2 linked regions of the Sinorhizobium meliloti genome follow. The protein of the gene in region 2 interacts with the protein of the main gene of each other region in a pairwise test. Links are inferred from orthologs where the notes say so. Each region holds a gene or a part of one and is shown on either strand. Other genes may lie near its edges. The genes, in order: ftsH and hflK.

What was found.
Region 1: the proteins of hflK (region 2) and ftsH interact in binary tests that used the Escherichia coli proteins (3 or more experiments, as listed by UniProt). The link is inferred for Sinorhizobium meliloti from one-to-one orthologs.

Annotation. Positions count from the first base shown.
Region 1 is NZ_JAGIOS010000001.1:1,974,481-1,989,030, reverse strand. The notes cover bases 4,976-7,914. They hold ftsH (ATP-dependent zinc metalloprotease FtsH), read right to left. Parts: upstream 7,445-7,914; coding sequence 5,507-7,444; downstream 4,976-5,506. Other genes in these bases: tilS (tRNA lysidine(34) synthetase TilS), read right to left, coding at 7,544-7,914; glmM (phosphoglucosamine mutase), read right to left, coding at 4,976-5,183. In the rest of the region: serA (phosphoglycerate dehydrogenase), read right to left, coding at 1-146; JOH52_RS09245 (phosphoserine transaminase), read right to left, coding at 228-1,406; JOH52_RS09240 (outer membrane protein), read right to left, coding at 1,544-2,317; JOH52_RS09235 (outer membrane protein), read right to left, coding at 2,556-3,431; more of glmM, read right to left, coding at 3,831-4,975; more of tilS, read right to left, coding at 7,915-8,905; tol-pal system protein YbgF, read right to left, coding at 8,917-9,954; peptidoglycan-associated lipoprotein Pal, read right to left, coding at 10,146-10,676; Tol-Pal system beta propeller repeat protein TolB, read right to left, coding at 10,942-12,252; JOH52_RS09200 (hypothetical protein), read right to left, coding at 12,324-13,394; protein TolR, read right to left, coding at 13,403-13,855; protein TolQ, read right to left, coding at 13,883-14,550. UniProt on the Escherichia coli protein: Acts as a processive, ATP-dependent zinc metallopeptidase for both cytoplasmic and membrane proteins. Plays a role in the quality control of integral membrane proteins.
Region 2 is NZ_JAGIOS010000001.1:2,788,602-2,802,985, reverse strand. Bases 7,227-9,999 are described here. They hold hflK (FtsH protease activity modulator HflK), read right to left. Parts: upstream 9,271-9,999; coding sequence 8,182-9,270; downstream 7,227-8,181. Other genes in these bases: JOH52_RS13335 (dihydrofolate reductase), read right to left, coding at 9,465-9,999; hflC (protease modulator HflC), read right to left, coding at 7,253-8,185; JOH52_RS13350 (DUF2065 domain-containing protein), read right to left, coding at 7,227-7,245. Outside these bases: JOH52_RS13390 (ATP-binding protein), read left to right, coding at 1-1,486; JOH52_RS13385 (hypothetical protein), read left to right, coding at 1,599-1,949; JOH52_RS13380 (hypothetical protein), read left to right, coding at 1,997-2,437; tRNA (adenosine(37)-N6)-dimethylallyltransferase MiaA, read right to left, coding at 2,546-3,457; phosphoserine phosphatase SerB, read left to right, coding at 3,456-4,343; JOH52_RS13365 (GNAT family N-acetyltransferase), read left to right, coding at 4,340-4,915; JOH52_RS13360 (Do family serine endopeptidase), read right to left, coding at 4,947-6,458; JOH52_RS13355 (ACT domain-containing protein), read right to left, coding at 6,668-7,054; more of JOH52_RS13350, read right to left, coding at 7,060-7,226; more of JOH52_RS13335, read right to left, coding at 10,000-10,007; JOH52_RS13330 (glutathione S-transferase), read right to left, coding at 10,021-10,626; JOH52_RS13325 (thymidylate synthase), read right to left, coding at 10,688-11,482; JOH52_RS13320 (hypothetical protein), read right to left, coding at 11,636-11,854; JOH52_RS13315 (hypothetical protein), read right to left, coding at 11,907-12,149; JOH52_RS13310 (hypothetical protein), read right to left, coding at 12,160-12,366; JOH52_RS13305 (DUF2267 domain-containing protein), read left to right, coding at 12,649-13,095; and 2 more genes.

The sequences.
Region 1 (14,550 bases), 810 kb from region 2 along the record:
AGGCCGTCGTAATTGCCGATGATCTCGGCAAGCTTCTCCTTGTCCTTGCCAAGCTTCGGCTGGAAATCCACTTCCACGCCATGGTCGCGGAATATCTGGACAGCGGTTTCCGACAGTTCATCGGATACGAGAACGCGAGGTGCCATGAAGGCCTCCTTGAAAAAACAGGTCTGAACCATTGGGGATTAGGCTTCGCCCTCAGGGAGAGCGAAGCGGATCGCATCGGATCAGGCGGCAGCCTGCGAAAGCGTCGCCTTCTGGGTCTCGAAAGCCCAGGCAAGCCACGGCATCAGCGCTTCCATGTCGGACGTCTCGATCGTCGCGCCCGCCCATATGCGAAGCCCGGACGGCGCATCGCGATAGTGGCCGATGTCGAATGCGACGCCTTCCTTCTCGAGGAGGGCCACGACGCCCTTGGCGAAGGCGGCCTGTGCGTCCGCGTCGAGCGCCGACACATCATTGTCGGCGATCTTCAGGCAGACCGACGTATTGGAGCGGGTTTCGGGCTTCACCGCGAGGTTGGCGATCCAGTCGTTGGCTGCAACGAAACGGTGAATGACCTCGGCATTGGCATCGGCGCGGGCCATCAGACCTTCGAGGCCACCGACCGACTTCGCCCAGAGAAGCGCGTCGATATAGTCCTCGACGCAGAGCATGGACGGCGTATTGATCGTCTCGCCGGTGAAGATACCTTCGATGAGCTTGCCGCCCTTGGTCATGCGGAAGATCTTCGGCAGCGGCCAGGCGGGGACATAGGTCTCCAGCCGTTCGACGGCGCGGGGGCTGAGGATCAGCACGCCATGGGCGCCCTCTCCACCGAGCACCTTCTGCCAGGAGAAAGTCACGACGTCGAGCTTGGCGAAATCGAGCGCCTGCGCGAAGGCGGCGGAGGTCGCATCGCAGATGGTCAGGCCCTTGCGATCCGCGGGAATGAAATCGGCATTCGGGACACGCACGCCGGAGGTCGTGCCGTTCCAGGTGAAGACCACGTCGCGGTCGAAATCGACCTTGGACAGGTCCGGGAGCTCGCCGTAATCGGCTTCGAGGCGGCGTACGTCGGAGAGCTTCAACTGCTTGACGACGTCGGTCACCCAGCCGGCACCAAAGCTCTCCCAGGCCAGCATGTCGACGCCGCGGGCGCCGAGCAGCGACCAGAGCGCCATTTCAACGGCACCGGTATCCGAAGCGGGGACGATACCGATACGGTAGTCGGCCGGAACTTCGAGAATTTCGCGGGTAAGGTCGATCGCTTGCTTGAGCTTCGTCTTTCCGATCTTGGCACGGTGCGAGCGACCGAGCGGGGCATCGGAGAGAGCTTCGAGCGTCCAACCGGGACGCTTGGCGCAAGGACCAGAAGAAAAATGAGTATTGGCCGGGCGCATGGCCGGCTTGGCAGGCTTCGTCATATGCTATCCTCTCAGATAGAAGCCCCTCGTTGGGGAGGGGTGTCCCGCCGCCGGGAATATTGCGGCTCGGAGAGGAAGTCAAGCGGTCGCGTCGCGATTGAAGAAACTTTTGCCGTTTCGAGCAAACCCGCTCTGCATCACCAAAGCGCGAAACGCAGGCCGACTCGGAACTCATGGCGTGAGAGTCCGTCGTCATGACCCTTCGCGCCCCCGGAGCCAAACATGTCGCCATCCGCGATTTGCGAATAGCGATAGCCCGCATCGAACTTCAGCCGATCCGTGACATCGTAGGAGACACCCGCCATGAGGGCGTAGGTAAAGCGCCAGCTGTCCCGCCCGCCGTAGGAAGCACCGCCCGCCGCCCCGGAGCAGGCCCCGCCTGCCCCGACGCAAGTCGAGGTTTCATGGGTCGTTTTCCAGTCGATCCGGGTTGCTCCGATACCGGCACCGAGATACGGCGTGAAACCGGCAAGCGTCGCCAGATCGAGATAACCGTTTGCCATCAGGCCGAGCGCGGAAAAATTGGCGCTGTGGGAAAGGGCACACCTTGTCCCAGCGCCCTCGCCCGCGCACGGACTGGCGGACAGCGACGACCCGTCGAAGCGGCCCTCGAAATATTCGGCCGTCAGGTCGGCACGAATGACGTCGGTGAATTGATAGCCGAGACCGATCGTGGCGGAGGGCGGCTTGTCGAAGCGTGCGTTGTCGAAGGAAACTTCTCCCGTGCCGCCAAAGGAGCGGTAGAAGGGATCGCCCTCGTCCAGCCAGGCCGCGTAGCCGATGTCGCCACGCAGATAAAGGCGGCCGCCGCCGGTCGCTTCCGGCGAAATCGTTATCTCGGGCGCGTCGAGCAGTTCTTCGTCGGCGGCCTGTGCGGAGAACGGCGCCAACAGGCCGGCGCAGAACGCCATGCTGCAAAATCCCCGTCGCCAATCCATGCCATGCCCTTTCGCTCGGCCAAGCTGCGGGCTTGCGCATATGGGGACGCAAAGCGCTGCAGCATGAAGCTGACCATTCGCGTTAACTATTGCAGGCACGGGTTAACTATGGGTTAACCATGTCTCTTAGGAATGTGGAAAGGGCGACAAAACGGAAGGGCCGCCCCATGGGACGGCCCTTCGAAACTCCGCAGTCTAGGTCTAGCTCGGATCACTTGTATACGATCGGCTCGGCCGGCGGCACATAGGCCGCTTCGCAATTGTTGCCGAAGGAATAGCGCAAGCCGGCGCGCGCCTCGTGCACATAGATGTCCTTGTCGTAGGCCGGGCCGCTGTTGAGATTGTAGCCGAACATGTTGCCGCCGTTGATATGGCGGAAGCGGTAGCCGACATCGGCCTTGAGATTGCAGGTGAGATCTACGGAGGTACCGGCCATCAGCGCATAGGTGAAGCGCCAATCGCTTTCGCCCTTGTGCTCGATCGTCGGGTCGCAGTTGCTCGGATCCGTGACGTCGCAACTCGTGTTGCGCAGCGTTCCCCACTTTACCCGGGTGCCACCGATACCGGCACCGACATAGGGCGTGAAGGCGCCGTAGGTCCCGAGGTCCACATAGGCATTGGCGAGCAGGCTCCAGGCGGACATCGATGCGACATCGTTCGAGACGCAATTGACGGCAACCCCGCAACCGCCGCTGGTAGAACCGTTGAAGTCGGACTCGCCGAGGTAGTCGAGCGTGACGTCGGCGCGCAGATAGCTGTTGATCTGGTATCCGACACCGCCGCCAAGGACGTAGGAATCATCCACATCGGCGCGGTCGAAATCGACCAGGTTGCTGTTCGAGCCCTGGAAATAGTGGGCCCCGCGCAAATCGTTCCACGCGTAGCCGACGTCGCCGCGCAAATACCAGCCGCTGGCTTCGACCACCTCCACAGGCTGCTCGACGAACGGCGCTTCCACGGGCGGCTGATAGACGTCCGCTGCATATACCGGCGTGCCGCTCAGCAGAGCCGCAGCAACGCCCCTAAAAATCTTCTTCATGCCCCAACCCCAATACATTAGAGTATTCTTGAACGGCTGACGGATCATAGTCGCAGCGGTTCCGTATGCTTCGACGCATAATGAAGGGGAATGGTTAATCCCTGATTAACTACAAAAATTTACCTTGAATATTAACTGTCGGCAGTATTCGGTCGTCGCAGCCAACAATAGTTGCCCCTCATCCGCCTGCCGTCACCTTCTCCCCGCGCGCGGGGAGAAGGTGACTCGTGGCAACGGTTTCACTCCCTGACGCCGGGAGGCGATGGCGTACGAGGGCAGGCCCCTTGTCCTTTCGCCCCGCTTGCGGGGAGAAGGTGACTCGTGGCAACGGTTTCACTCCCTGACGCCGGGAGGCGATGGTGTTCGAGGGGCAGGCCGCTTGTCCCTTCGCCCCGCTTGCGGGGAGAAGGTGGCCGGCAGGCCGGATGAGGGGCAAAGGCTACTTCTTCAGGCAGCGTTGCGCACGCCGCCGATCACGTTGACGAGTTCGTCGACGATGCGCTCGACCTGACCGCGGTCGTCGCCTTCCGCCATGACGCGGATCAGCGGTTCGGTGCCGGAGGGCCGGATGAGCAGCCGCCCGTTCTTGGCGAGCTGCGCCTCTGCTTCGGCGATCGCCTGCTGCACGGCCGCATCCTCCAGGGGCTTGCCGGCCGACACGCGAACGTTCTTCAGGACCTGCGGCACCGGCTCGAAACGACGGCAGATTTCGCTCACCGTCTTGCCCTGGCGCTTGACGACCGCGAGGATCTGCAGCGCCGCGACGAGGCCGTCGCCGGTCGTGCCGAAATCGGAAAGCACGATATGGCCCGATTGTTCGCCACCGACGTTCAGGCCGTCCTGACGCATCTGCTCGACGACGTAGCGGTCGCCCACCTTCGTGCGGTGAAGCTTGAGCCGGCGCGCCTGAAGGTAGCGTTCGAGGCCGAGATTCGACATGACTGTCGCGGCAATGCCGCCGCCCTTGAGCATGCCGTCTGCCGCCCAGCTGTCGGCGATGACCGCCATGAGCTGGTCCCCGTCGATGACCGCCCCCTCCTCGTCGACGATCAGAACACGGTCGGCGTCTCCGTCGAGCGCGATGCCGATATCCGCCCTCACCTCGTGCACCTTCTTCTGAAGCGCCGCCGGATGCGTCGATCCGCATTCGAGGTTGATGTTGACGCCGTTCGGTTCGGTCCCGATCGTAACGACTTCGGCGCCGAGTTCCCAAAGGGCGGAGGGCGCGACCTTGTAGGCGGCACCGTTTGCGCAGTCGATGGCGATCCGGAGACCTTTCAGCGTGACGTCGCGCGGCAGCGTCCGCTTGGCCTGCTCGATATAACGGTAGATGTCACCGTCGACGCGCTTGGCCCGGCCGATATCCTCCGGCTTGGCGAGCTGCCCGGACATGTCCTGCTCCAGCAGGTCCTCGATCTTTTGCTCGATGTCATCCGAAAGCTTGTAGCCGTCGGGTCCGAAGAGCTTGATGCCGTTGTCGCGAAACGCATTGTGCGAGGCGGAGATCATCACGCCGATATCGGCCCTCAGCGACCGCGTCAGCATGGCGACGCCTGGCGTCGGGATCGGGCCGAGCAGAAAGACGTCGAGCCCCGCCGCCGTGAAGCCCGCGACCATCGCGTTCTCGAGCATATAGCCGGAGAGGCGCGTATCCTTGCCGATCACCACCCGGTGTCGGTGAGCGCCGTTTCTGAAAATGGTTCCCACTGCAATGCCGACCCGCATGGCGAGGTCCGGCGTCATCGGAAATATATTGGACTGGCCGCGAATGCCGTCGGTGCCGAAATATCTGCGCTTCATAAAAACTCCATTGTCCTGCTTCGGCATCGTCTCTTGTGCCGGCCGCGTCTGCCTGCGTGTTCCGCTATTGTTTTTCATAGTTCCGCGACCCCGCCTGCAGATCTGCGCCATATTTGCCATAAAACCGCAATATACGGCACCGATCATAACATCAGAAATCATTACAGCGCGTTACAACTGGATCTTTCAACGCTTCGGCCGGGTCGCCTGAAGCATGAACGCAAAACCGGCGCGCACCACTGCTTCATTGAAACCGTGAGCATCCAAAAAATGCCGCCGCCCCTTCCGGAGCGGCGGCATTTGATTTGCGCATGTGTAGGAACCTACTGCGGCTGCGGTTCGAACCCGCCTTCAGGCTCTTCGCCCTTCGTGCCGGCTTCCTTCTTCGTACCGGCCGAAGGCACTGCGGAGCCGCGATGCGGCGGTGTATCGTCCCCAAGATCGCGCGCCGGCTTCTCGCCGCGGATCAGAGCCTTGATCTCGTCGCCGGTCAGCGTCTCGTATTCGAGCAAGCCTTCCGCGAGAGCCACGAATTCATGGTTCTTTTCGACGAGGATGCGGCGTGCCGTCTCATAGGCCTCGTCGATCAGCCGGCGGATTTCGTTGTCGATTTTCTGCGCGGTCGATTCCGAAACGTTCTTCTGCTGCGCGACGGAATGGCCGAGGAAAACCTCCTGCTGATTCTCGCCATAGGCGACCTGTCCGAGCTGGTCGGAGAAGCCCCACTGCGTCACCATCGCCCGGGCAAGCTTCGTCGCCTGCTCGATATCGGAGGATGCGCCCGAGGTGATGTTCTCCTTGCCGAAGGTCAGTTCCTCGGCAACGCGTCCGCCCATCATGATGGCGAGACGCGAGATCATCCACTTGTAGCTCATCGAGTAGCGGTCGCCCTCGGGCAGCTGCATCACCATGCCGAGCGCACGGCCCCGGGGAATGATCGTCGCCTTGTGCAACGGATCGGCCGAGGGGACGTTGAGCGCAAGGATCGCATGGCCCGCCTCGTGATAGGCGGTCAGCTTCTTCTCGGCTTCGGTCATGGCCGAGGAGCGGCGCTCGGCGCCCATCATGATCTTGTCCTTGGCGTCCTCGAACTCCTGCATGGTAACGAGACGCTTGTTGCGCCGCGCCGCCATCAGCGCCGATTCGTTGACGAGATTCATGAGATCGGCGCCCGAGAAGCCCGGCGTGCCGCGCGCCAGCACCTTGAGGTCCACGTTCGGTGCGAGCGGCACGTTGCGGACATGCACCTTCAGGATCCGCTCGCGGCCGTTGATGTCCGGGTTCGGCACGACGACCTGGCGGTCGAAGCGGCCCGGACGCAGCAGCGCCGGGTCGAGCACGTCCGGCCGGTTCGTCGCGGCGATGAGGATGATGCCCTCGTTCGCCTCGAAGCCGTCCATCTCGACCAGCAGCTGGTTCAGCGTCTGCTCGCGCTCGTCGTTGCCGCCGCCAAGACCGGCGCCGCGATGACGGCCAACCGCATCGATTTCGTCGATGAAGATGATGCAGGGCGCGTTCTTCTTCGCCTGCTCGAACATGTCGCGGACGCGCGATGCGCCGACACCGACGAACATTTCGACGAAGTCCGAACCCGAGATCGTGAAGAAGGGCACGTTCGCCTCACCGGCCACCGAGCGGGCAAGCAGCGTCTTACCGGTGCCGGGCGGTCCGACCAGCAGCACGCCGCGCGGGATGCGGCCACCGAGACGCTGGAACTTCTGCGGGTCGCGCAGGAATTCGACGATTTCCTCCAGGTCCTGCTTCGCCTCGTCGACACCAGCGACGTCGTCGAAGGTCACGCGGCCATGCGCTTCCGTCAAAAGCTTTGCCTTGGACTTTCCGAAACCCATCGCGCCGCGCGAGCCGCCTTGCATCTGCCGCATGAAGAACAGCCAGACGCCGAGGATCAGGAGCATCGGCAACAGCGTTCCGATATAGCTGAGGAAGCCCGACGAGCCGTCCGTCTCCGGCCGAACCGTGACCGTGACGTCCTTGGCTTCCAGCCGCTCCGTCAGCGCCGTGTCGACGGCGGGCGCATAGGTCTGGAAGGTCGCCCCGCTCTCGGTGTAGCTGCCGATCACCTTCGAACCGGTGATCACCACGTCCTTCACGCGGCTCGCGTCGACGTCCTTGAGGAACTGCGAGAATGGAATTTCACGCGAGCCTGCTCGTTCGGTCGGCTGCTGGAACATGCTGAATAGCGCTATCAGGAGAAGCGCTATGATTGCCCAAAGGGCAAAATTTCGAAAATTAGGGTTCATCGAACTCCCCGGAACCTGTCGCAGCCCGCGCATTTGCCGGACTGTATTCTTGTCCCTAACATAGGTGTCCGGGGTGACCTTGCCAAGGAAAACCGCCGGTTACGTTTCCATTTCTATCAAAACATCGTGCACCGGCGGCGCGGGGTATCGATCACGCCCAAACGACACGGCGACCGCATCCGCCATGATCCTGTCGAAACCCGGCAAAAAGGTGTCGTAAAGCCCGATGTGGTACTCGACTTGCGCCGGAGCCTCGCCGAAGGCGAGCCCCGCGCCGTCCGTCGACGCGATTTCTGGTGCCACCGTGGACCCCCGCTTGGCAATCCCCGCCGGCAGCCCTGCGTCAATAAGCCTCTTGGTCCACAACCTCCCCGAAGCGTCCGCGGCGACCGTAACCGCAGGCCCGCGGCTCTTTACCGTGAACCGCCCATCCCAAGCGCCCTGCCGGCCCGGTCCAACGGCGAGCACCGGCAGGTTGCGCGCCTCTCGATAGAGATAGAGACCGCTTGCTCGCCGGTCGAAGACGACCCGTCCCGCCGTCATGCGGCCAGGCTCACCCGATCGCAGGAACTGCGAAAGCCGCTGCACCGTGGCGAAAGCGGGCATGTGCTCGCGCCCGCCGAGAACCGACGCGACCGTCAGGAGCGCACGGCGCCAGTCCGGATCGTCGATCTCCCCGGCATGCCGCGCCGAGACCTCCGCGACGAGCGCCTCGTGAACGCGGATACGCTTCTCGATCAGGGCGGCGGCTCTGGCGGAAGAGGCGGCGCGCTGGCGCCCGTTGCCCAAGGGCGTCGGCATCCCTCCGGATGTCGCTATACGGGCACGCACCCGGACCCGCTCGAAGGCGGGGTTTGCATTGCTCGGATCGTCGATCCAGGAGACGCCGCGTGCCTGGAGAAAGCTGCGGATCTCGGCGCGCGCCAAGCCGAGAAACGGCCGCAACACCCAGATACGCCGTCCGTATAACATGGACGCGGCCATGCCGGCGCCGCCATGCCCCTCGCCCTGCCCGTCTCCGGCACCATCACCCTTGCCGCGGGCAATGCGCATGGCGACGGTCTCCTGCTGGTCGTCGCGGGTATGGCCGATCGCGATGCAATCGGCGCCGAGCGCGTCGGCGGCCTCGGCCAGCAATTCGTAGCGCTTGTTTCGAGCCGCCGCCTGAATGCCGGTCGACGGCTTCGCGCCCTCCCAGCGGCAGATACGGTGGGCAATGCCGAGCGCAGCACAAAAGGCCGCCACATCTTCGGCTTCACAAGCCGACTGCGGCCTCAGCGCATGGTCGACAGTGCAGGCGGCAAGGGAAAATCCGCGTCGCTCATCTGCGGCGATCGCCGAATGCAGGGCTACAAGCAGCCCCATCGAGTCGCTGCCACCGGAGACGGCAACCAGGATCCTGCGGGGCGTGATAAAGGATCGGAGAAAATTTCGGGCCGTATCGAGGACGGCATGGGGCATCTGGGCCCGCCTCAGCAGCCGAAACGGCTCTGCTCGCTCGCCACCTTCGCCTTCACGGCGGGTGATGCTTTCGGATAGCGCTTGTTGACCTCGCGCAGCGTGGCGCAGGCGGTCTCCTTGTTGTCGAGGGCGCCGAGGGACATGCCGAGCTTCAAGAGCATTTCCGGAGCCTTCGGTGACTTGCCGTGGCTCTGATGCGCGTTGAGGAAGGTCTTGGCCGCGTCGCTGTACTTGCCTTGCGAATACTGTGCCTCGCCCATCCAGAAGCTCGCATCCGCCGCCTTGTCGCCGCTTGGAAAGGCATCGAGGTAATCGCGGAATTCCTGCTCTGCGATGCTGTAATCGCCGGAAAGCACGTGGCTGTAGCCTGCTTGGTAGAGATCGCCCGGATCGCTGAGAGACGCGGTCGCCTGTCCGCTGTCCGGCACGCTTCCCGGATTGTCGTTGAGGCCACCGCCCTGGGTCGCAAGCCCTGTATCGACGCCGGGCAGAGTGGCGTTGGCCCCGGGCTCTACGCCCGCCGTTGCCGAGACGGGGTTGCCGTTCTCGTCGAAAATGATCTGCCCCAGCGTCGCCGGCGCGGGCGCGGCGCCCGGCGCGTTGGGATCGACACCCGCCATATCGGCGCCGCCGGCAGCCGGAGCGCCCGACGGCCGGCTATCCGTCACCCCGGGGGTGACGGACGCCTGATCATTCGATTTCGGCGTTTCAAGCGCGCCGCTCTTCTTGGAGGAGGACCTGCCGTTTTCCAGATCCTGGAAGCGGAACTCGTTGTCCTCCTGGAACTTCCGGATCTGCTCCTGCATCTGCAGGAGCTGGAAGCTCATTTCCTCGATACGCCCATTGAGGGAGCGGATCTGTTCCTCGAGTTGACCGACCCGCGCAATATCGGGTGATTGCACCTTCATTACCGGAAGGTCGCCCTTGCTGCCGGCATCGGTCTGCGTCGTGCGGGCAAAGAGCCCGGAAAGCGGCATGGCATCTGCTGTAGAGCCGAGACCCGCAAGGGTCACGAGGCCAAGCAGTCCTGCCACGACAAATTTCTTCATTTCATTTGTCCTGTTCGTAACCGATTATCCCGCCCTGGATCGCGTTGCGCAGTACATTTGCCGATTCCGAGGCGGGGTGCCGCACAGTTTTCCAACTCCCGTGAAAAAGCAACGGAGTTCGGCCAAAGTGTGGTAAAAAAGAAAGGGCGGCCCGTAGACCGCCCCTCGAATTCACCTTCTATGCCGAATAATCAGCTGCCGGCGCCACCGAGCACGGTAACGGCGCGGCGGTTCTGCGACCAGCAGGAGATGTCGTCGCAGACGGCGACCGGCTTTTCCTTGCCGTAGGAGATCGTGCGCATGCGGTTTCCGGGGACGCCGCGGCTGACGAGATAGTCGCGGGTCGCGGCAGCACGGCGGGCGCCGAGCGCCAGGTTGTATTCGCGGGTGCCGCGCTCGTCGGCATGGCCTTCGATGGTGATTCCGTAGTTCGGATATTTTGCCAGCCACTGGGCTTGGCGGTCGAGCGTCGCCTGCGCGTCGGCACGGATCGACGTCGAATCCGTATCGAAGAAGATGCGGTCGCCGACGTTGACGGTGAAGTCCTGCTGCGAGCCCGGGGTCGCCGCGCCTGCGCCGAGACCGAGGCCGGCAGCATCGTTCGGCAGGTTCTTCTTCGAAGCGCAGCCAGCAAGGGCAAGCGTCATGACGAGCGCGATCATGACCGGATTGCGGGCGATGGTCTGCATGCGGCTTGCTGCCGGGGTGTCAATTCGGCTCATGGGCCGGGTCTCCTTGAGAAGTGTCAAATTCACGGTTGCCAGACTGTAACCGGAAGCGGTTAATTGCTTTTCAACGGATATGGTTAACAAATCGACAATGTGCGTCGGGGCGCCTGCTACACCAGCACTTTGCGGCGAGAAAGCGGCACATTCGCCTCATTCCCTGCCATAACTGTGGACGCGCGATCACGAAGAATTTCGGGCCGTATTGGCCCGAAATCTTTGAATCTCATCATTTCTCTCGATTGGGCTCGCGGCGGATGCCCTATTCCATCAGCGGCGACCAGGCCGGATCCGAGGCGAAGCCCTGCGTCTGGACAAGCTGCTCGTTATAGCCCGTCAGATCGATCGAATAGAGCTGCGGGCCGCCCGCACCGGCGTTCTGACGGAAAAACATCAGGACACGGCCGTTCGGCGCCCAGGTGGGGCCTTCATTGTGAAAGCCGGTGGTGAGAATGCGCTCGCCCGACCCGTCCGGCTTCATGACGCCGATCGAGAACTTCCCGCCCGACTGCTTGGTGAAGGCGATGAGGTCGCCGCGCGGAGACCAGACGGGCGTCGAATAGGAACCGTCGCCGAAGGAAATGCGCGTCTGGCCGGAGCCGTCGGCGCCCATGACGTAGAGCTGCTGCTTGCCGCCGCGGTCGCTTTCGAAGACGATCCGGCTGCCGTCCGGCGAATAGGAGGGAGAGGTGTCGATCGCCGCGGTGTTGGTGAGCCGCGTCGTCGTGCGCGAGCGCAGATCCATCGTATAGATGTTGGCGTTGCCTTCCTGCTGCAGGCTCATGATCACCCGCTGGCCATCCGGCGAGAAACGCGGGGCGAAGGTCATGCCCGGGAAATTGCCGACCACCTCGCGCTGCCCCGTTTCAAGCTGAAGCAGATAAACGCGCGGCTGCTGGTTCTCGAACGACATATAGGTGATTTCCTGACGGTTCGGCGAGAAGCGCGGCGTCAGCACGATGTCGTTGGAATTGGTGAGCGCCCGGGAATTGGCCCCGTCCTGGTCCATGATGGCGAGTTGGCGCTTGCGCGCATTCTTCGGCCCGCTTTCGGCGACGTAGACGATGCGCGTGTCGAAATACCCCTTCTCGCCGGTGATCCTCTCATAGATCGCGTCGGCAATGATGTGGGCGACCCGGCGCCAGTTCTCCGGCTGGGTGTAGAACTGCTGACCGAGCATCTGCTGGCCGGCAAAGGTATCCCAAAGGCGGAACTCCGCCTTCAGCCTGCCGTCGCCTTCCTGCGTGACGCGGCCGATGACGAGCGCCTGCGCGTTGATCACTTTCCAGTCCTCGAAACGCGGTGTGGCATCGGGATTGGAGATCTTCTCGATGAAGGCGCCCTTGTCGATCGGCGCGAAAAGCCCGGAGCGCTTTAGGTCGGCGGCAATCACGCCGGAGATCTTCTGGGCGAGTTCGCCCTGCAGGAAGTCCGTGATCGCGATCGGCAGCGGCTCGACGTTACCCTTGTTGATGTTGATCTCGACGAGCGCATTTGCCGGCGAGGCAATGAGCCCGCAGCCGGCGACCAGCACCATCAGGAGGCGGAAAAAATTGCGTCTCAGCATTTCCATAAAGCCTTTCAGCCTTTCGTGTTCCGAGCAGGATGAGGCGCAATATTCCGCCCACAACCGGCCCAACCTGTCTAGAGCATCGAGCTCGGGTCGAAGTTGACGACGACCTCGCTCCACGAATCGTATTTGTCGGCCGGCAGCCCCTTGAAGGGAACGGACTTCAGGATGGCCCGGCGTGCACCACCCATGAGTGCCCGCCGCGCCGCATCCGAGCCGCCGCTGGCTTCCACTTCCGGTTCGCCGATCAGGTCGCCGTTCGGGTCGAGCCGCATCGTCACCTTGATGCGGACATCCGCCGCGTCGGCCATTCCGGGAATGATCGACCAGTTGTTCTGGATCTGGCCGCGAAGCGCGTCCATTTCACTCTGCGAAAGCGTGTTGCCGCTCGTCGTCTTCTTGCCGCCGAGGGCCGCCTCCTCGGTCGAGCGCTTGGCGCCGCCGCCGGAGGATTCCTGCTTGTTGAGCAGCGCCGCGATCTCGTCGGCATTGAAGTCGCTCTCCTTCTGGGAGGACGCCTTCTTCTGCTCCTTCTTGACCTCTTCCTTCTTGCGCTCTGGCGTCTTGGCCGTCTGCGCGGGCTTTTCGACCTTGGGCTTCACCTGCGGCGTCGGCACCCTGTCCGGCAGAGCCTCGGCCTCGGGATTTTCCGCGGGCTGCTCTTCCGCCGGTGCCGGTTCCGGCTTCGTATCCGGCTTTACTTCCTGCTTGGGCTCGGGGAGTGCCGCCACTTCCGTCGCGGGCTCGGCGGCCGGCTTGGTCTCTTCGACCTTTTCGATCTCTTCCTTCACGGGATCGGGCGTCGGCGGGGCCTTTTCGGTCTTCTGCGGCGCTGCGGCCGACTCGTTCTCGACCGGCTTGACATTGGGCGTGGGCGGCGTCTTCAGGTCGACGTCGTTCTCGCCGACATTCTCGGCGTTCTCGACGGGCGTCGGCTTCTTGGTCGGAACGGGCGATGCCTTTTCCTTGGCCGGAGCCTTCTTGTCGCCCTGCTGGATCTGCGTGATCGACTCGACCGGCACGATGTCGACCGGCAGCGCCTCGACGTCCGCGACCTCGAAATCGGCCGGGCTGCCAAGCGACACCAGCGCCCAGGTCAGGACCAGGGCGTGGAGGACAGCAGATGTAGCGATACTGCCCTTCATTCGGACGATCACTTCTCTTGTTCTTGAAGCGTTACGAGACCCAGGTTCTTGAAGCCTGCCGCGGAGATGCGTGCCATCACCTTCATCACGGTGCCGTAGTCGGCATTGGTGTCGCCGCGCACATAGATGCGCTCATTGTAGCCGGTCGTGGCGATCGCCTCGAGCTTCGGGACGACCTCGTCGATCGCTATCGGCGTCTCCTGCAGGAAGATCTCGCCCGCCGGGTTGACCGAGACGGTGATCGGCTGCGTATCGGCGTTCATGGCCTTCGCCTGCGTTTCCGGCAGATCGATCGGCACGCCGACCGTCATCATCGGCGCAGCCACCATGAAGATGATGAGGAGAACCAGCATGACGTCGACGAGCGGCGTGACGTTGATCTCGCTGATCGCGCTTCTTCTGCCGCCGCGGCGGCGGCGCCCGCCGCCCGACCCCTTGGCTCCGCCAACTGCCATACCCATCAGCGTGGTCTCCGTGCTTTGAGGTCGTTATTGCGCGGCTTGGCGAGAAGGCTGCAGCTTCTCGTCGATCTGTCGCGACAGGATGGCGGAGAACTCGTCGGCAAAGGCTTCCATGCGTGCCGTCAGCTTGCCGGCATCGGCGGTGAACTTGTTGTAGGCGATAACGGCAGGAATGGCGGCGAGCAGACCGATGGCGGTCGCAAGCAGCGCTTCGGCGATACCGGGAGCAACGACGGCGAGGTTGGTGGACTTGGAACCGGCGATGGCCTGGAACGAGGTCATGATACCGACGACGGTGCCGAAAAGGCCGATGAAGGGGGCAGCCGAGCCGATCGTCGCCAGCGAGCCGAGCCTTGCCTCGAGCGCTTCGGATTCACGGGCGAGCGTCACGTCCATCGCGCGGTCGATCCGCATCTGCAGGCCGATCGGCGCGCGCGCGCCGCGCTCAAAGCTTTTCTTCCATTCGCGCATGGCCGAAACGAAGATCGCGCCCATTCCGCTCGTCTGCCTGTCCGAGAGGGTCCGATAGAGCTCCTCCAGCGACTGACCCGACCAGAATACCTGCTCGAAATTATCGAGCTGCCGGCGGACACGCCCGTAATTCAGGCTCTTGTCGACGACGATAGCCCAGGTCCAGACCGAGGCGGCGATGAGCCCCAGCATGACCAGCTTCACGACCAAGCCCGCTTGCATGA
Region 2 (14,384 bases):
CGCCGTGACACTGCTCCTGAACAAGGCGATCGCCGCCGACCCGAAGCTGCGTGTGCTGATCCTCGATCCGCACAACGAGTTCGCCGCCGCCTTTCCGGACCAGGCGGTGGTCATCGACACGGATACGCTCGACCTCCCCTTCTGGTTCTTCCGGCTCGAGGAGTTGGCCGAGGTCATCTTTCGTGGGCGCCCGCCGGTGCCGGACGAGCTCGATATCCTGCGCGACGTCATCGCGGACGCAAAAAAGGCGTTCAAGGGCGGCGAATCCGGCCTGATGCGGCGGCAGACGGAAAAGAGCTCGATCACCGCAGATACGCCCGTCCCGTACCGCATCGCCGACCTCCTGGCGCTGATCGATGAGCGCATCGGCCGGCTGGAGGGGCGCAACGACAAGCCGTACCTGCGCTCCCTCAAGGTCAGGATCGTCTCCGCAGTCAACGATCCGCGCTACCATTTCATGTTCTCGCAGAACACGATCACGGACACGATCGAGGACACGATTGCAAAGATCTTCCGCATTCCGGGCGACGGCAAGCCGATCGCCACCTTCGAGCTTGCCGGGATCCCTTCGGAAGTCGTCAATTCCCTCGCCTCCGTGCTCTGCCGCATGGCCTTCGAGATAGGCCTCTGGGGCAATGGCGCCATCCATATGCTGGTCGTTTGCGAAGAGGCGCACCGCTATGTGCCGGCCGATCCGTCGCTCGGCTTTGTGCCGACACGTCAGGCTATTGCACGGATCGCCAAGGAGGGTCGCAAATACGGAGTCTCGCTCGGCATCATCACCCAGCGGCCGGGCGAGCTCGATCCGACGATCCTGTCGCAATGCTCGACCGTCTTCGCCATGCGGCTCGCCAATGATCGCGACCAGGAAATCATCCGCTCGGCGATCGCCAATTCGTCGATCTCCACCACCAGCTTCATTTCGTCGATCGGCAACGGCGAGGCAATCGCCTTCGGCGAGGCGGTCGCAGTACCGATGCGCATGCGCTTTGCCCGCGTCGACGATGCGCGGTTGCCCCGCGCCCACGGCATCACCGACAAGGTTGACGACGACGCGCCGCCCCTCGCCGACCTCCGTTCGATCGTCAGCCGAATGCGTGCCGTGAACGGTCCCGACATATCGAGTTTCCAACAGAGCTATCTGGCGTCACAGACGAAGCAGGCGCCGGTGCTCGAGGACGACAACTGGAGCGGGAAAGACACCGGAACCGAGGTCGCGGACTCCCTTTCGCGACGATACCCCCCATTCGAGCCCTATAGCCCCGACATGCTTCCCCGCTCGTCCGAGCCGGGAAACCCGGAGATCGAACGCTTCAGCCGGATCCGCGAGCAGGTCCTGTCCGGAGAGGCGGAGAGGATATCGGGCCGACCCGCCAAGGCGCCCGGCCAATCGGATGCGGGCTTCGGCAAGCCGGCACCGCGTCACGAGGGGTCGCTTCGCGAAAGCCTGCTCAGACGACCACTCGGCAGCCTTATCCGCAAATGACGCAGAAGCGGACGGTACGGCGTGTCCTGGCAGCTGAACCTGCGCTGATTGCAATTTTGGATCCGGGGGCTCTTCTCAAGCGTTGAGGTGACGTCAAGGCGAGGAGACGACCATGGACGACAATGACGCATGGAGAAACGAGCGGCGGCTCTGGCTCGAGGGTTCCGATCCATATCGCGAATTGCTGGACGAAGACTGCATCATGGCATTCCCTGCGCCGGTCGGTCTGCTGCGCGGAAGATCGGTCATAATCCGAAGTCTCCAGGGAATTCCGCGGTGGGAGCATCTCACGATCAGCGAGAAGGTCATGAGCCGGATCGGCGAGAACTTTATCGTACTCGGCTATCTTGCGGAGGCGCGACGCGCGGAAGGCGGGCCTTATGCGGCCTGTTGCACCTCGACCTACCACGGCGTCGGAGCAGACTGGAAGCTCATTCAACACCAGCACACGCCGGTCGATTGACCTGCAGCACCGCAAGCCTCCGCCTCCGTTGCGCGGAGCGAATTGGGATGAAAATCATGGAAGAGATTTTGAGGCGCTTCTTCGAGCGCTACGAGAGCATGGCCAATCAGGTCCTTGCGGGGACGCTTCCGGTCGGAGATACGACCTCCGCCTTCGCCTCGGACTTTATCGCCGCCTCGCCGGCCGGAGTAATGACGGGGAAAAACGACGAAACCCTGACGGTTTCCATGGAAAAGGGCTACGCCCGCTATCGCGCGATCGGCACCAGGGAATTGAAGATCCGCAAAACCACTGTCACCCCGATCGATGCGCTGCATTTTCTCGTACAGGTCGATTGGCGCTCCGTCTTCGACGCGGAGGAGCAGCCGAATGTCACCATCGATTTCGAGGTCCATTACCTCGTTCAGCTGCGTGACGGGGAGCCGAAGATTTTCGGCTGGATCAGCGGCGACGAAGAGGCGGTATTGAAGGAACACGGCATCGACTGATGCCGCTTCAGACCGCAGCATAGGGACTACAATCTCTCTCCCCCGTCATCTCTGTGCTTGTGACAGGGATGAGGAGGTCAAACAGGTCGACCCGACCTAAATCGTGATCTAGCCCAAGGCATCCGGGTCCTCGATACGCTGCCAGGTCTCGTCAAGCTGGTTGCGAAACCAGGTCATCTGGCGCTTGGCATATTGCCGCGTCGCAGCCGCGCCGGCCTCGATCACCTGCTTTTCGCTCATCTCGCCTTTCAGCATCGCTGCGATCTGTGGGACGCCGATCGCCTTCATCACCGGCATCTCCGGAGGAAGGCGGAGCGCGAGAAGCGCGCGGACCTCCTCGACGGCGCCTCTCGCAAGCATCGTCTCGAAGCGCCGATCGATACGGCCATGAAGAACCGGCCGCTCCGGCAATACGACGATCTTCTGCGCTCGCGCCGGGTCGATGATCACCGGCCCACGGCTCTGCTGGTAAGATCCGATCGGCCTTCCCGTCGCCTCGATTATCTCCAGCGCGCGCACGATACGCTGCCCATCGCTGGGCCGCACGCGCCCCGCCGTCTCCGGATCGCGTGCGGAAAGTTCACCGTGGAGCGCCTCGGCCCCCTCCTCTGTCAGTCGGGTGCGCAAGCGCTTGCGGGTTTCGAGCGGAATCTCGGGCATATCCGAAAGCCCTCCCGTCAGCGCTTTGAAATAGAGGCCCGTGCCGCCGACGAAGACCGGCAGCCGCCCTTCTTTCCCCAGCCGCGCCACGAGCGCTTCCGCTTCGCGGAGCCACACGCCGGTGGAATAGGCCCGGCCTGGCGGGATATGACCGTAAAGGAAATGCTCGACGCCACCCATCTCGCTTTGATCCGGCCGCGCTGTCAGGACTTTCAGCGTCCCGTAAACCTGCATGCTATCCGCATTGATCACGACGCCGCCGTGCCTTTGCGCGAGCTTCACCGCGAGCGCGGACTTGCCGCTGGCGGTCGGCCCGGTTATCAGGATCGCGTCGATGTCTCTCGCAAGGTTTTGCATCATGGCTCTCGTTGCCACGCTTATCGCTAATCCGTCAAATCCCGTTCTGACGCCGGCACGCGCGGAAGCGGCGGCGGAAAGGCTCGATGCATCCGGGCTCTATTGGCTCGCGGACGGTATTGCCTGCGACATCGTATTGAGGGATGGCGCCGAGGCCGGCGAAGCGGAGGCTCGGCTGCGCCAGGCGGTCGCCGGCGCCGCGATCGACGTCGCCGTGCAGGATGCCGAAAGCCGCCGCAAGCGATTTCTGATCGCCGACATGGACTCCACCATGATCGGACAGGAATGCATCGACGAGCTGGCCGCGGAAGTCGGCTTGAAGGAAAAGGTCGCGGCAATCACCGCGCGCGCCATGAACGGCGAGATCGCTTTCGAGCCGGCACTCGTCGAAAGAGTGGCGCTTCTCCAGGGCTTGCCCGTTACCGTCGTCGCGGAGGTCATAGCCACGCGTATCACATTGACGCCGGGTGGCCGCGAACTGATCGCCACCATGAAGGCGAAGGGACATTACAGCGCCCTCGTCTCCGGCGGCTTCACCGTGTTCACCGGCCCCATCGCAGAGAAGCTCGGATTCGACGAAAACCGTGCCAACATTCTCGTTGAGGAGAACGGCAAGCTGACCGGCGACGTTGCCCGGCCGATCCTCGGCAAGCAGGCCAAGGTCGACGCACTCATCGACATTTCGGAACGGCTCGGCATCACGCCGGCGGACGTCATCGCCGTCGGCGACGGTGCCAACGATCTCGGAATGCTGCAGCTTGCCGGCACTGGGGTAGCGCTCCACGCCAAGCCCGTCGTTGCCGACCAGGCGAAGATCCGTATCGACCATGGCGACCTCACCGCCCTGCTCTATCTCCAGGGATACCGCAAGACGGATTTCGTGACGTGATCATCCTCGAGACCGGGCGGCTCAGGCTCCGCGCCTGGATCGAGACCGATCGCGAACTCTTTGCCGAGATCAACAGCGATCCCGCGGTCATGGAGTTCTTCCCGTTCCGCCGCACCCGCGCGGAGGCCGACGCGCTTTTCGACCGCAACAACCGCAACATCCGCGAAACCGGCTTCGGCTTCTTCGCGCTCGCGTTCCGTGAGAACGACGCGCCGATCGGCTTCTGCGGACTTGCACGCACCGACCTCGAACCGCACCTGCCCGACGGCACCGTCGAGATCGGCTGGCGCCTGGCTCTCCGCCATTGGGGAAAGGGCTACGTGACGGAGGCAGCGCGGGCGCTTCTCGATTATGGATTCAGCGAGAGGAAGCTCGGGGAGATCGTTGCCATCGCCGTTCCGGCCAACACTCGCTCCACCGCCGTGATGACGCGGATCGGCATGCGTCCTGATTCCAAGCGCGACTTCGATCATTCCGGCGTCCCGGACACGCATCCCCATCTCAGACGCCACGTGCTTTACGCAACAACCGCGGAAGAATGGCGGCGGGATGGCTCGGCCGCGAAGCGGTAGCACCCCGTCGCCACGGTCGGGAGCGCGAGCTCTATTCCATCCGCACCGTCACGAAGCGCAGTTCGCCGCTCTTGTTCGCGATCATCAGCAAGGCGTTGCGGCGCCCGTCGGCCTTCAGTTCGGTGACGCGTGAGGTGACATCCTCCGGCGTTTCCATTGCTTCCTGACCGAGTTCGACGATCACCTCGCCCGGCTCTACCCGACGCTCGGCCGCGGGCGAATTGGGCTGTACCTCGGTGATCACGACGCCTTTGACGCTTTCGGCGATGCCGAAACTCTGGCGACTGTCGGCGTCGAGCTCGGCAAGCTTCATTCCGAGCACCGTGTCACTCGCAGGCAGTTGCGCGGCCGGCGGCTCGCCGGGCTTCGCCTCACCGCCATTCGGCAGCACTTCCCCCGGTTTCGCATTGGCGAGCTGCTCGCCGTCCTCCAGCCGACCGAGCGTCACGCGAACGGTCTGTTCCTTGCCGTCGCGGATGATGACCACATCGACCGCCTTGCCGACCGGGCTCTCGCCGACAGTGCGCATGAGGTCGCGGATTTCCGCGATATCCGTTCCGTCGAAGCGGATGATGATGTCGCCCGGCTTGATCTCGCCCTTGGTGATCGGACCGCCTTCGATGATGCCCGAAACGAGCGCGCCGCGTGGCAGCTCCATCTTCAGGCTCTCGGCGATATCGTCCGTGACGGGCTGGATCCGTACACCGAGCCAGCCACGGCGGGTTTCGCCGAATTCCTTGAGTTGATTGACGACGTTCACCGCAAGCTCCGCCGGCACGGCAAAGCCGATACCGACCGACATGCCGGTCTGCGAAAGGATCGCCGTATTGATGCCGACGACCTCACCCTGCATGTTGAAGAGCGGACCGCCCGAATTGCCGCGGTTGATCGCCGCGTCGGTCTGGATGAAACTGTCGTAGGGTCCGGCATTGATATTGCGACCGCGTGCGGAGACGACACCCACGGACACGGATACGCCAAGGCCGAACGGATTGCCGACGACCATCACCCAATCGCCGATCCTGATCTTTCGCGAGTCGCCGAAGGAGACGGCCTTGAGCGGCTTCTTCGGTTCGACCTTCAGGAGGGCGAGGTCGGTTTTCGTATCCATGCCGACAAGCTTCGCCTTCAGTTTCGATCCATCGGAGAAGTTGATCTCGATATCGTCGGCATCCTGAATGACGTGGTTGTTGGTGACTATGTAGCCGGCCGGATCGATGATGAAGCCCGAACCGAGCGAGTTGACCGTGCGCGGCCGGCCGCCCTCGCCGCCCTGTCCCCTGAAAAACTCGTCGAAGAACTCCTGATGCGGCGATCCTTCCGGCACCTGCGGCATCGGCGCATTGTCGTCGTCGCTCTTGACGTTCTGCGAAATCGATATGTTGACGACGGCGTCGAGCAGTCCCTCGGCGAGATCGGCGACGGACGGCGGGCCGGCCGGAGGCCGGGACGTGGCCGTCTGGGCCAGCGTCGCATTGGTGAATATGAGTGCCGTCGCGGCCGCCAGCACCAGGCCGCGGAAGAATTCGGGTCGTTTCGACAAGTCGCTAGGCTCCTATCATTTCCCTTACGTAACGCCGGTCCCCGGCCGTCCGGCAAGGATGATGCATGAACATCGTTCGGCTGCAACGAACTACAGCGCAGCGCGACCTGATCGAGACGCGCAACACGCGAACCTTCTCTTGAAGATACGGCGGAATTCCGAAGCGTCCAAACACGATTTCCTGATCCGGGCAGCGAACCGGCGGCGCCTCAGATGGTTATTTCGTGTCCGTGCTCCTTCAGAGCCTCCACGGCCTGCTCGAGATTGGACCCCGCGACGAAGACGTAGTCGGTGCTGAAGGTCGAATTGGCGAAGACGCCGACACCTGCCTCCGAAAGCGGCCGCAGCACCGACGACAAAACGCCGGGCACGTCGAAACTGAAGTGCTGCTCGATGCGGAAGCAGCGCCAGCCGAGCGAACTCTGCACGCTCGATGGAACACGGGCGGCGCGACAGACGAGCGTCATTTCCTCGCGGGAACTGGAAACCGTCCAGAACCCCGGACCCGGCAGCCACTCGGGAATCGCGGATCCGACGTTCAGACGGGTAATGGCATATTCGGCATCGACCAGCCGGATGAGCAATTTATGTGGCATTCGCATTATCCTCGAAGCAACCATACAAGCCCGACGCCGACGGCCACCGAAGTCAATCCGGCCAATCGGAGCTGATGTTCAGGGACATACGGCAATCGCTTCGCCAGTTCCACCAAAACCAAAGGGGCCAGTGCGTACACCAGCCCCTCGATGATCAGGAAAAAAGCCAGACCGGTCAGAAAGTCGGACATCGTCCGCTCAATCTGCGGTGGTCGGCGCCGCCAGGCCCGGGCTCGGTGGCGTTTGATCCGCACCGTCCGCACTGTTGAAATAACGGAAGAATTCCGAATGCGGCGACAGCACGATGGTTGTGTCCGGGCTGCCGATCGACTGCGCATAGGCAGCCATCGACCGGTAGAACTCGAAGAAGCCCGGATCGCGCTGGAATGCGTCGGCAAATATCTGGGTCCGCTCCGCTTCGCCCTCACCGCGCAGGATTTCCGAATCACGCTGCGCTTCGGCAACGATCTCGACCACTTGACGATCGGCGATCGCGCGGCGTCGCTGGCCTTCCTCGTTGCCTCGGGCACGGATCAGTTCGGCTTCGGCCAGACGTTCCGCCTTCATCCGGTCGTAGGTCTGCTGCGAAACTTCCTGCGTCAGGTCCGTACGGCGGATGCGCACGTCCTCGATATTGAGGCCAAGCGACTCGGCATCCGCGCTGAGGTCCGTCCGGACCTCACGCATCATCGATGCGCGCTCGTCGGAAAGCGCCGCCTCGAACCCCCTCAGACCGTAGACCCTGCGCAGCGACGCATCGAGGCGCGTCCTAAGCCGCGACTCCGCAGATTCCCGGTCTCCGGAAACCGTCTGGCGGAAGCGGCGGGGGTCGGCGATCTTGTAGACGACGAATGCATCCACTTCGTAGAATTTGCCGCCGGAGACCTGCACCCGGATATTGTCGAGATCGAAACGGAGTGCCTGGTCTTCGACATACTGGACGCGGTCGGCGTCCATGAAGCCGAATGGAAGCTTGAAGTAGAGACCCGGCTCGCTCTTCACCTCCCGGATCTGACCGAAGCGAACGACGATCGCCTGCTGGCGCTCGTTCACGACGAAGACCGAGGAATAGACGACGAACAGGACGGCGGCGAGGACGATCAGGATTATTGAACTGCGATTGTTGATCATTGGTTTCCTCCCGACTGAACGGGCCTGCCGATTTCGTTGAGCGGCAGATAGGGCAGCACGCCCTGGCCGTTCTTCTCGTCCAGAATGACCTTCTTGGACTTGCCGAGAACGCCTTGCAGCGTTTCGATGTAAAGCCGCTTGCGCGTGACCTCCGGGGCCTTGGAATATTCGTCGTAGACCGAGATGAAGCGCTGAGCCTCACCCTGAGCTTCCTTGACGACGCGGTCCTTGTAGGCGGCCGCCTCTTCGCGGATCTGGGCGCCCTGGCCGCGGGCCCTGCCGAGCACCTGGTTGGCGTACTGGTTCGCCTCCTCGACGAAGCGGTCTTCGTCCTGTTCGGCGCGCTGCACTTCGTCGAAGGCATCGGCCACTTCACGCGGCGGTGCGGCATCCTCGATCGCAACGGTATTCACCGATATGCCGGCGCCGTAAGAATCCATCGTCGCCTGGATCGTGTTCTTCACGTCCGCGGCGATGGCCTGGCGGTTGTCGCGGAAGATGTCCTGGGCCGGACGGCGGCCGACGACCTCGCGCATCGCGCTTTCGGCAACCTGCTGCAGCGTGTCGGCCGGGTTCTCGACATTGAAGAGATAGGCCTTCGGATCGGTAACCGAGAACAGCACCGAGAACTGCACGTTGACGATGTTCTGATCGCCGCTGAGCATCAGGCCGGCATTCGACTGGCCCGTGCGGCCGCCGATATTCTGCTGCTGCTCCGTCACCTTGACGATCTCGACGGTTTCGAGCGGCCAGAAGTGATAGTGCAGGCCCGGCATGGAGATTTCTTCCTTCGGCTTGCCGAAGCGCATCTCGACGCCGCGTTCATCCGGCTGAACGGTATAGATGGAATTCAGCAGGACGAAGCCGAGGATCAACAGGCCGACGATCACGAAGATCCCGCCGTTGAAGCCTCCCGGAACCACGTTCTTCAACTGGTCCTGGCCGCGCCGGATGATCTCTTCCAGATCCGGCGGACCACCTCTCCCGCCGCGCGGCCGGTTGGGCCCCTGGCCCCATGGCCCCTGATTGCCGCCGCCGCCGCCCCACGGGCCGCCGCCGCCGCCATTCTGATTGCTCCAGGGCATCAAATCCTCACTTCCAAGAAACTCTGTCGCTGAACGCCCCGCAGGCATTGCGGCCGGTCACGATGTGAACCCGTTATAGGTATCATGTGCATTGCTTTCAACGCGATACGGCCGAGTTCACCGTAAATGCGTTAAAATTGTTCACCGCTGCGCCGCAGCGATAGGCAAGAGCATGGATAAGCGCCGAAGACCGCTCAGGCTCCCGCACCTTCCGGCGGCGGCGTGCGGCGGCGCCAGGTCACGAAATGCATTGCGTGACTGTCTTTCTCGCTGCGCGGAAGATCTTCCTCCATCACCTTCTCGAAAGTCGCCGGGTCGATAGAAGGGAAGCGCGTATCGCCATCCACCTCCGCCTGCACTTCGGTCACGTGCAGCACATCGGCCATGCCGATCGACTGACGGTAGATCTCGCCGCCGCCAATGATGCAAATCTCGTCGGCCCCGACCGCGGCCGCCCGCTCCCGCGCGATCGTGAGCGCCGTTTCAAGCGACGGCGCCACCTCCGCGCCGGGAGCCTCGAAATCGGGGTTGCGGCTGATGACGATGTTCGGCCTGCCGGGCAAGGGCCGCCCGAGCGAGGCCCAGGTCTTCCGTCCCATGACGACCGGCTTGCCGATCGTCAGCGCCTTGAAGCGCTTGAGATCGGTCGAAAGCCGCCAGGGCAGATCGCCCTCGCGGCCGATTATTCCATTCGCCGCGACAGCGACGACGAAAACGATCTTCGGTCGGGTCGTCATCTTCTGCTCCGCCTCAGTCATGAAAACCACTCGGCTTGTTGTCGATTTCGCGCGCGCGAACCAGCGCCGCCCGGTCCGTGACGACGCGAATATAGCGATCTATCACGTCGCTTTCCGGCAGGATCTTGCGCATCCACTGCAATGCGCTTGCAAGCAACAGATCGGCGGCGCTCATCGATTCACCAAGGAGATAGGTGTGCCGCGTAAGCGCGTCGATCACATGCGCACACATTTCGGTGTAAAGCCTCGCGAGCCCCGGATTGTTCACCGTCACTCCGGATATATGAGCGAGAGCGGTCGGCTCGATGACACCGGCATAGTAGGCGAGCCACGACAGATAGGCGCCGCGCTCGGGATGGCCCGGCGGCCGGCTCAGGCTGCAATCGGGATAGAGATCCGTCAGATATTGCACGACCGCGACCGACTCCCAGATCAATGTCCCGTCGTGGAGGAGTGCCGGCACCTGCTTGTGCGGATGCGGATTGTTCTCGTCCGGGCCGCCCGATCCGTCCCAACGGCGGATATCGACATAGCGGATCTCGTATTCGGCACCGAGCTCTTCGAGCAGCCAGATGATGCGCGATGAGCGCGACAAAGGCGCGTGGATCAGCGTCAGCATGGAAACCTCCCATTGGAGCACCACCGGGAACGCGAGAACCGGCTTTCACCGAGTGCTTTAGCTAGACCGCGACCGGCGCCTTGATATGTGAATCGGCTTCGTAGCCGACGAGCTCAAAGTCTTCGAATCTAAACGAAAATATATCCTTCACCGCCGGATTTATTTCCATTTTGGGCAGCGGCTTCGGCGTTCTCGTCAGCTGCAGCTGCGCCTGCTCGAAGTGGTTGCGGTAGATATGCGCGTCACCAAGCGTATGAACGAAATCGCCGGCTTCGAGCCCCGTCACCTGCGCCACCATCATCGTCAGCAGAGCGTAGGAAGCGATATTGAAGGGTACGCCGAGAAAGATATCGGCCGAGCGCTGGTAGAGCTGGCAGGAGAGCTTCCCGTCCGCCACGTAGAACTGGAACAGACAGTGGCATGGCGGCAGCGCCATTTCGTCCACAAGCGCCGGGTTCCAGGCCGAAACGATGTGGCGGCGGGAATTCGGATTGGTCTTCAGGCCTTCGACCAGCGCCGCGATCTGGTCGATATGTCGGCCATCGGGCGTCGGCCAGGAGCGCCATTGGTAGCCGTAGACCGGTCCGAGCTCGCCGTTTTCGTCCGCCCATTCGTCCCAGATGCTCACCCCGTTGTCCTTGAGATAGGCGACGTTCGTGTCGCCCCTGAGGAACCACAGAAGCTCGTGAATGATCGAACGCAGATGCAGCTTCTTGGTGGTCAGCACCGGGAAACCCTGCGACAGGTCGAAGCGCATCTGGTAGCCGAAAACCGAGCGCGTGCCCGTACCCGTACGGTCGCCCCGGTCGGTACCCGTTGTGATCACATGTTCGAGGAGATCGAGATATTGTCGCATGCTTTTCCGCCGACGATTCGTTCGTAGCTGCGAAAATAGAACGAACCGCCGCGCGAACCAATGGTGGAAAGGTGTTTTCCCGCGCTTCGAATCGCCATGCCGTCCTTGGGTCGGGCCAACCCGCCCAAGATCTCCGGTAACGCGCCCGCCGGTTCATTTCGACGGGCGTCGGTTTGCGGCGTGGTCCTGATACTGCTCGTTCCTTACCGCCCTCTCGTCGAGGCCGCGCGAGTCGGAATGCTGCGCCTTGTCCCTGTTCGACAGAACGTCGTTTTCGCCGAGGACGCCTTCCTTCAGCTCGGTTTGCGCACCGCTACCGTCGCCCTTGCCCTTGTCGGGCTTTCCCATGTTCTTCTTGCTGGCGTGAGCCATCGCAGTCTCCTTTCATCGATTTTCGGAAATGCCGGCCGCCGGCCGAGCTTCGTCAGTCGCCGGCGCCCTTGTGATGCCTGCTCTCCTGATTCTTCCCGCGCAGAATGCTGCGATCGTCCGCCTCGCGGGCATCGCCATGCTCGGTGCTCAAGTCCTGCCCTTTCCGTTGCGCCTTTCTCAAGGCGTCGGAACGGTGCAGATCCGCTTCGGCATTGAAGTCCTTGTCCGCGTTCGACGTGTTCTCGCGGCCCTGCAGCACGCGCTTCTGCTGCTCTTGCGTCTTTCTGCCGACCATTGCCTTGCTCCTATTTGTTGGTGCGACCGCGCTGGTCCGGGTTCGCGCCGCCTTGCGCGGTCGTGTCGTTCGCGACATCTCCTTCGATGGTGTTGCCGCGTTTCAGGGCTTCGTAGTCCGACGGTCCGCGAATGCCCTTCGTGCGTCCGATCCCAGGATCCTGCTTCAGGTCCTTGTCGCTCGGGCGGCGTGTCTTCGGATGTTTGGACGATGTCATCGGCCTTCCTCCTGCTCTGCGACTTGTTCCGGGGCGCCCCTGGTTCACTCCCTCGTTTAACCGCACTGAACCGCGAATGTTCCGCCATCGCGACGCTGTTCGGCAGCACGAGGCGGAGCAGTATTTGTCGGCAGCGGCGAAACAATCGCGGCGGATGGCTGTTAGGCCAATCGACAGCGCCGCGTTCTTCGCGGGACGCGAAATTCTGCATGTTCGTGCCTGGACAGGCTCCACCAGAGAGACATGCGGTCGCGCTTCAGCCAACAAGCAAGGGAGGTGACGATGAGCGCCACAGGTCTCGACGTCTTCGAGAAAACACTGCAGACGACCCATATTTGGCTCGGCGAAATCATGGAACAACACGGACCCGACCGGAAAGTCGCCTGGCACATCCTGACCGTTGTGCTGCGGGTCCTGCGGGACCGGCTTCCTCCGGAAATCGCGGCCCATCTCGGCGCGGAGCTTCCGCTGATCGTGCGAGGCGCCTATTACGATCAATACCGGCCGAACCACCCGCCGGACAAGGGCACCCGTTCGCTCGACGAATTTCTCGCCCGGATCGCCGAAGGAATGAAGGATACGCGTCCGGTCGATCCCGCCGACGCGGCGAGGAGCGTATTTCGGGTCCTGGCACGGCATGTCGACCTTGGCCAGACTGCAAAGGTACGCGACACCTTGCCCAAGGAAATCCAGTCGCTGTGGCCCGACAGCGTCGGCGCGCGCGAATAGCCGAAAACAGGGGGCGAATAAAAGACGATCGGCGCCGGGTCGCGGCGCCGCCGAGGCAGCTCTGCGCCCGCCGGCTCGTCGCCGACCGGAAAGCGCATTGCCAACCAGCCTCGTTCAGAGCGTCTGGAGCTTGCCCAGATTCTTGGCGACCAGATAATAGAAGGTCACACGCGATTTGCTGCGATCATCCGCCATCGCTTTGGCCGTCGCGGCAATAGCGGCATCTGCATCTGACCCGCCGACGCCGAGTTTCTTCTCGCACCATTTTTCCCTGACGCGCTCCAGTTCCTTTGGATCCGAGGCCGAAACGAGGGCGGAATCCTTATTGCGAAGGGCGATACCGAGATGGCGCACGATCTTGTTGACAACTGCTTCGTCGGCGCTGCTGTCATACTTCTGCACGTCCGCAAGATAATCAGTCATGAAGCCTCCACTTTGCACTTGCTCTCAAAAGCTGCCGCCCTTCTCGCGAACCGCGTGCAGCAGGCGGAGTTTTTCACGCCGCTCGTGTAAGTCAAGCATTTCGTGCGGAGTTGGCGAGACCGACATAAATCCGGCATTTCCCTCGAGAAGCCCTTTTCTTGGGCGTCGGAAAGACCTATATGACGAGTGCCGTCTTCGGGCGGCTATGGCAATAAACGGGCGATGCAATAAACCCATTGGACCCGGGGGCGGTACCCGGCGCCTCCACCAAAAACCGGCCTGTGCAGACCGGCTTTTGATGGGGGCGAAATAGGATCGACAAGGGCGTAAAGATCGACTTTTTGCTCGGCATTGTACCACCGTTATCGGGCTAAACTTATAGTTGCAAACGACAACTATGCTGAAGCACGTCTCGCTGCCTAACGGCGGTGCGACACTTCAAATCAAGTCCTTCCGGGTAGCACCGTAAGGCGGGGTCCGAAGGCACCTGGCAACAGAAGCCTTCACCTTCTCCCCCGTCGTGAAATGGTCTATAGATGCCTCAATAATTGACTCGTCATAAACAGACGGGCAATGAAGGAGCAGGCCACGGCGCCGACATAGTCAAGGCGCAGGTTTGGCCGTAGCACCTTGAATCGCTGCATGATTTCCTGAATGGAGTTCCGGTCGTAGGAATCATGCATCAAGTGACTTGAAGAGAACGGGGACCAAATGGGCCAGGACCATATTCGCTACGACATTCTGGCGCAGGACGCGCTTCGCGGCGTCATTCGCAAGGTGTTGGCCGAAGTTTCCGCCACGGGCCATCTGCCCGGCGATCACCACTTCTTCATTACGTTCCTGACCGGTGCGCCCGGTGTCCGGAT